2 regions of the Veillonella sp. T34266-5 genome follow, and region 2 is predicted to be linked to the other one. Evidence: a T-box and tRNA genes for the amino acid it is inferred to sense, from the RefSeq annotation. Region 2 holds a T-box; the other holds one or more tRNA genes.
What was found. The T-box of region 2 lies ahead of thrS (threonine--tRNA ligase). A T-box ahead of a tRNA ligase gene usually reads a tRNA of that ligase, here a tRNA-Thr.

Region 1 (3,634 bases), on a different contig from region 2:
TTTTTGGGAATGTGTCTTTTCATCGTTATATAGCAACTACGCAGGATTTGCCCGATAATTTTTATTTGTCATGGTTCTTGTTTTCATATTCATTAAATAAGAATGCTACGTTATCTTCATCGTATTCGATTTGTTCAGACCATCGTCTGATTTGTTCTGGCAGATTTCCGAATTGATGTGTTAGCAATGCGATAAATACTGTGGCGTCAAAGGCGTATCGCACAAGGCTTTCTAACGAGAATTCTGCAAGCATATCAATTTGGCGGTATAAGATGTATTGATACACTTTGTTGAGTGCGGATACATCGATGGTGTCGGCCTTAAGTAAGTCCATCGTAGTTGATGCCTCTGTCGATGACAGAATGGCCTCTAAATGGGCTAGTTGTTTTGTCCATTCCTCATCGATAGGCTCCGTTTTCTTATATATAGTAACTAACTCTTGGCAGTAGTGGATAGAATGATTGAGTGTAAACTGACAAATAGCAGGATTAATACCTAATGCTAAGAGGTCAAAGATATTTTCGAGTACGGGACGGTCTTCAGCAGTAAATTCGCCGTCATCATCTTCGATGGTGAATAGCAATTGATCGCCTTCGGTAGCTAGTAACTTTTCTACCGATTCTTCGCAGGATAGACCGACGCCACAGAGCTCGAGGTCCTCGATATATTTATAGAACCGTGGATGCATATGACAGGTATCGCATAAACTATCTTCGCCTAGTTCTAAGACTACGCGGCACAATCCATCTTCCCGTAGTAACGGACAGGTGGGCTGTTTGTCGCTAAACATGAAATAATAGCCTTCGTCATCGACGGTCATAAATTTCCGCAGGTCTTCACCTAATGGTGTAGGCAGTGTTTGATATAATTTAGCCGTCTCCTCATCTACATCGATAGTCCACTTTTGACAACATGTATGATGACATTGATCGGCTTTGCATTGAAATGTATGGTAAAAGGTTGGATATAAAGAAATCATAGTACTCACTTGTATATATTATTAATTACTGTTTTACTAATTAAATTGTAACATATGCTATCTATTCGTGGGTGTTATTTTAGATTATGATTTTGTTCGTGAAAGCCCTAATTATTGTGTATAATAGTAGTATATGGAATATTTACTAATACTATTTATGTAGGAGGAACTTATGAAATCTATGTTCGTAAAAGGCGGTATTGCATTGGCACTAGCAGCGGCATTTGGGGTAAATGCACCAGTTGTTGATGCGGCTAGTATTGTACCGGTACAACCGACAGTAGCAGTTGTTGATGCTAATCATGCAGCCATTGTAGGCGCCAATACATTGCTCAATGCTTTCATTCAACAACATCCAAAAGCAGCGATTACAGAAATTGCATTTGATGGCGAAGATGGTCAAATTAAATATGAAGTTGAAGGCTTTGATTCAACAGGTAAGTATGAGTTGAAATATAACTACAATACAAATCAAATTGGTGAAACAAAAGAAGGCGCATACAAGGTTGGTTTAGAGAAAAAGGCCTTTGATCCTACTCGTATTTTAACGCCAGACGCAGTTGTAAACTTTGCCTTTGCTCAAACAAAAGGCCAAGCAACTAGCCTTAATAGCTGGTCTGTAAAAAATGAAAAAGGTCGTTTTGTATACGATGTAGAATTTGGTGCCGCTAATCATCAAGAAATTGAAGTGCATGTAGACGCTTTCACAGGTGAACTTGTATCTGTAAAAGGCGTAAAATAGGTGTATTTGACATCTTACTGCAATAGGAGTAGGATGTTACTATACACATGCTGGTATAGCTCAGTTGGTAGAGCGGCTCATTCGTAATGAGTAGGTCGTAGGTTCGAATCCTATTATCAGCTCCAATGGCCACAAGGTTAACGCCTTGTGGCTTTTTTGTATGTGCGGAGTTTTTTCTAAAAATTTACTCATGAATTATCTAGCTTTGTATTATATTGAAAAAATTGATATTTGATAGCTTGCGTTATGTTATATAGTATGGGCTTTCATAGAAATTATCAGCCATAATATGAATTGATGATTCATGAATCGCATTTGTAAAAACTCTATAGAAATTTAGCCAAAAATTCATATATATTTCATGCAATAAATTGGGCAGTTCAGATATCTTAATTTACATCTCATACGCGGTGGCTAAGATGGTTTCAGTTAGCCGCCATAGGCCTAGGTGGTAAACAGATGTGATTGTAGCTAGGTTAAGTAATATAACCTATATGCGATTAACTATTTGAAACTTAGGAGGACATGATGAAGAAATCTATCGTAAGAACTAGCCTTGCATTGGCAGTAGCTGGTGTATTAGGCACTAGCGTAGTTGCTTATGCAGCAGAAGCCCCACAAGTACAACCTGTGCCGGTCGTTAAAGAAGCAGTACAAACTGCACCAGTAGTAAAACAAGAAGCAACAACACCTGTACAAGCAGTTACTCCTGCTACAACAGCCCCAGTTGTTAATACTGTACCAGTAGCTATGGCAGGTCCTGCTGCGAAACCTGCAGTAAATGAAACTGCACAACCTGTCGTAGTTCCTGCTGCGGCTAATCCTGCAGCTGCGTCCATGGATGCTGATACAACTCCTGCAGTTGCAAAAGCAGATAAAAAGGATGCAAAAACAACAAAGGTTATAAAAGCGGATAAAAAAGACCATAAAACAACTAAGGTCGTAAAATCCAACAAAAAAGCTCAATCTGCTCCAGCTGTAAAGGCTGAAAAAGCAGATAAAGCTCATAAATAATCTACTATACCAATACACATACATCGCGCCATCCCATCGGCGCCTTGGGGTGCATACATCTCCCAGTGCACCCCGATGCGGGCCCTTTGGTGGATCAGACAAACATTGACTCTCTCCTATGCCGTCTGTCGCCTTAGGGCCTCCTTATGAAGGGTTCCCTCCCAATTCATAAGTATATACATGATGTATATAAAATATCTCTCTCACAACACACAATACACACACAACACACACAATCCATATGTGTATGGTATAGGAGAATAAAAGCACCACCGAATGCTCGGTGGTGCTTTTGCTTTTGTGGATGACATTGAAATCACTGGTGCCATCCTCTTTATTTTATATGTATTGTCGTGGCACGCGATCAGAGAAGCCACAGAAGATTTCATAAGGAATGGTGGAGGCGAGGGCTGCAATTTCAAGGGCAGAGATGCTTTCATGACCTTGAGAACCCAATAGTACAACCTTGTCGCCTGGTTTAACCGTAATCGTATCAGGTACAGCCACCATGAATTGGTCCATACAAATACGTCCTACTACAGGGCAACGGGTACCTTGGATGAGGACGGTACCACGATTGGATAGGCTGCGTGGATAACCGTCGGCGTAGCCTATAGGAATAGTAGCGATTGTCATAGGCTCTGGAGTAATATAGGTAGAACCATAACCAATGCCTTCGCCTGCTTCGAGATGTTGCACGTGTACGACTTCACTGTGGAGGGATAGGACTGGTTTGAGGCCTAATCGGTTTGGTACATCGAGAGATGGCATGATGCCGTATTGGATGATACCTGGTCGTGCATCTGTGAATAGACTATCCTTTACGGATAATAGACCGGCACTATTTGCCAAGGAAAAGCGATAGTCCGCATCAGGTCTAAAGGCACGGATCTCGTCCA
Region 2 (3,634 bases):
ACCTTAGAAATATAGTTCAATAACATCGATTAGAGAATTATCCAAATGTAGGAGAATAATAATGAAATTTAATGTATTAAAACGCGCATTAGTCTTAACAGCACTTGGTGCCTCTATGGCAACCGCTGCTTTTGCAGCGCCAAATGGTCCTGTCATGATTCCTCAACCAGGTACGGTTGTTGTGATTAACCATAATCCAGATGTAACATTTGCTGGCAATATTAACTTTGATGTTGAAAGCCAAGAAAACAATAATTTGAAAATTGGTTCTACTGTTGTACCAAATGTATTATATGGTGCCGTATTCAATAAGTCCGGTGCTCCTGATACAATTGTGCCAGCACAAACCTATGTATTTACAGGTGCCAAAGAAGTGCCTGCTGCGTTGACATCTCCTAGCGATGAAGGCAAACCAGGTGCAACTTGGTCTGTGGAAACTATTAAGAAAACTAAATCTGGCGATATTCAAGTAGCTAGCCGTGGTGTACCGGAAAAACCATTGGGCGTGCAAATGGAAATCATTAAAGATACTTTCACAATGGGCGCTATCGACAATAGTAAAACCGTACAAGGCCAAAACAGCAAGGGTACATTGTACATGACCGTGCCTAAGGATTTAAAACTCAATCCTAGTAACGACATTCCTGCAGATGTTCGTGAAACAATGCCAGCTATGCTTCGTGGCCGCATGGGCGAATCCATGATGGTTAACCTATTGCCATTGAACGATGAAGAAAAACAACAACTTCGCAACAACCCGCATAATGCGAATGCTATCGTATTTAACCGTGCTATGGGAATGGCGAGCAGCATCGGCAATTCTGCTAAACAAAGCAAAGTATATACATACATGAAAGACCATTACCTCAACATGATTATTGTTGCAAAAGATTACGACGATAATGGTGCTCGTGGTAGCGGCGTCTTGATGGTATCTAAACAAGACAATTCCGATGACGTAATGTTGATCCTATTCAAGGGTCCAGACATTACAAACTCTAAAATTGAAAAAGTAATTGGATCCATGCTATCTGCGCACTTTGAACGTAAATAGATAGTTCTTGGAAATACTACAGGCCTGTACTAATTTTGGAAAGATGTGTATTCGTATCTTTAGAAATAGAACAGGCCTGTACTAATTTTAGGAAGATGTGTATGCGTGCCTTTAGGAATAGAACAGGCCTGTACTAATTTTAGGAAGATGTGTATGCGTGTCTTTAGAAATAGAACAGGCCTGTACTAATTTTAGGAAGATGTGTATGCGTATCTTTAGAAATAGAACAGGCCTGTACTAATTTTTAGAGAGATGTGTATGCGTGTCTTTAGGAATAGAACAGGCCTGTTCTATTTTTTAGGAGGTACTTATATAGTTGAAATTTTTTAGGACCTATGATAAGATATCTTAGTAAAAGTGATGCAAAGGACATGATTCTCATATCCCTGTGTACCAGAGAGAGGCAGATGCTGGAAATGCCTTACACATATATTTGAGTTACCCCCTTTAAACTGATTTGTCGAACCTAAGTAGGCAAATACGGCCGCCACCGTTATCGGGCTTAATGAAGTGAATGAACTGTATCCTTGTGATGCGGTGAATTAACTAGGGTGGAACCGCGAATGATCTTCGTCCCTTGTTTTGTAGGGATAGGGGGTCTTTTTTTATTACAAAAATCCAGTCTATCCTAGATAATAAATTGGAGGAAATTAAAATGGCAGATGTAAAAATCATTTTACCTGATGGTAGTGCAAAGGAATACGCTGCTGGCACTACTCTTGGGGAAGCAGTAAAAAAATTGTCTAATAGTTTGGCTAAAAAAGTATTAGCTGCTAACGTAAACGGTGAATTAACAGACCTTCGCGAAGAACTCGTAGATGGTTCTGAAGTAGCTTTCTTAACATTTGAAGAAGATGGCGGTAAACATACTTTACGTCACACAGCTTCTCATGTTATGGCACAAGCAGTTAAACGCTTATGGCCAGAAGCAAAATTGGCTATCGGTCCTGCTATCGATAAAGGTTTCTACTACGATATCGATATGGAACATACTTTGACTCCTGAAGATTTGACTAAAATCGAAAAGGAAATGAGCCGTATTGTAAAAGAAAACTTGCCTATCACTAAATCTGTAATGTCTCGTCAAGAAGCTATCGAGTTCTTCAAATCTAAAAACGAAGATTACAAGGTAGAATTGATCGAAGACCTTCCTGAAGATGCTGTGATTTCTTGCTATGCACAAGGCGATTTTGTTGACCTTTGTGCAGGCCCTCACGTTGCATCTACTGGTAAGGTGAAAGCTTTCAAATTACAAAGCATTGCAGGTGCATACTGGCGTGGCGATGAAAAGAACAAAATGTTACAACGTATTTACGGTACAGCATTTGAAAAGAAAGAAGAACTTGATGCATACCTTCATATGCTTGAAGAAGCGGCTAAACGCGACCATCGTAAACTCGGTAAAGAACTTGGTTTGTTCGTTATCAAAGAAGAAGGTCCTGGCTTCCCATTCTTCTTGCCAAAAGGTATGGCTCTTCGCAACGAATTGGAAAACTTCTGGCGCGAAGTACATCATGATTTCGAATATGATGAAATCCGCACACCAATCATCTTGAATAAACAATTGTGGGAAACATCTGGTCACTGGGATCATTACCGTGAAAATATGTATACTACAATCATTGATGACGAAGAATATGCAATTAAACCTATGAACTGCCCAGGCGGTATCTTGGTTTACCAAAACGAAATGCATTCCTACCGTGACTTGCCACTTCGTTATGCAGAACTTGGCCTAGTTCACCGTCATGAATTGTCCGGCGCATTACACGGCTTGTTCCGCGTTCGTGCTTTCACACAAGACGATGCGCACGTATTTATGTTGCCTGAACAAATGCAATCCGAATTAATGAAAGTTATCGAATTGTTCGACCGTATCTATAGCCAATTTGGTTTGAAATACCATGTTGAATTGTCTACTAAACCAGACAATGCAATGGGTGATGATGCAATTTGGGAAGCAGCTACAGAAGCATTGCGTAACGCTATCGAAGCAAAAGGCATTGATTATGTTATCAATCCTGGCGACGGCGCGTTCTATGGTCCTAAACTCGATTACCATATCGAAGATTCCTTGGGCCGTACATGGCAATGTGGTACTATCCAATTGGATATGAACTTGCCTGAACGCTTTAACGTAGAATACATTGGTGAAGATGGTCAAAAACATCGTACTATCATGATTCACCGTGCATGCTTCGGTTCCATGGAACGTTTTATCGGTATCTTGACTGAACACTATGCTGGTGCATTCCCAACTTGGATGGCGCCTGTTCAAGTGAAAGTATTACCTATCTCCGAAAAACACGTGGAATACGCTAACCAATTGGCAAAACAAATGCGCCATGACTACGTTCGCGTAGAAGTAGACGACCGCAGCGAAAAAATTGGTTACAAAATTCGCCAAGCACAAATGGAAAAAGTTCCTTACATGCTCGTTGTTGGTGATAAAGAAATGGAAGAGAATTCCGTTAACGTACGTAAACACGGTGGCGACGAATTAGGTACAGTTCCATTCGATGAATTCTTCAACTCCATTAAAATTGAAATTAAAGAACGCAACTAATTATATAATTGTTG

Region 1: it encodes a tRNA-Thr, which carries the amino acid that the T-box ahead of thrS (threonine--tRNA ligase) is inferred to sense. The anticodon was not compared.

The regions. Positions count from the first base shown of each region.
Region 1 is NZ_PPCZ01000011.1:119,517-123,150, forward strand. It holds gene fliB (flagellin lysine-N-methylase) at 62-979, opposite strand; gene VIHSUH07_RS04800 (PepSY domain-containing protein) at 1,152-1,721, shown strand; tRNA gene VIHSUH07_RS04805 (tRNA-Thr) at 1,771-1,846, shown strand; gene VIHSUH07_RS04810 (hypothetical protein) at 2,247-2,735, shown strand; gene alr (alanine racemase) at 3,075-3,634, opposite strand, start outside.
Region 2 is NZ_PPCZ01000024.1:166,986-170,619, reverse strand. It holds gene VIHSUH07_RS08815 (DUF4911 domain-containing protein) at 1-15, shown strand, start outside; gene VIHSUH07_RS08810 (hypothetical protein) at 62-1,054, shown strand; T-box leader at 1,406-1,635, shown strand; gene thrS (threonine--tRNA ligase) at 1,710-3,620, shown strand.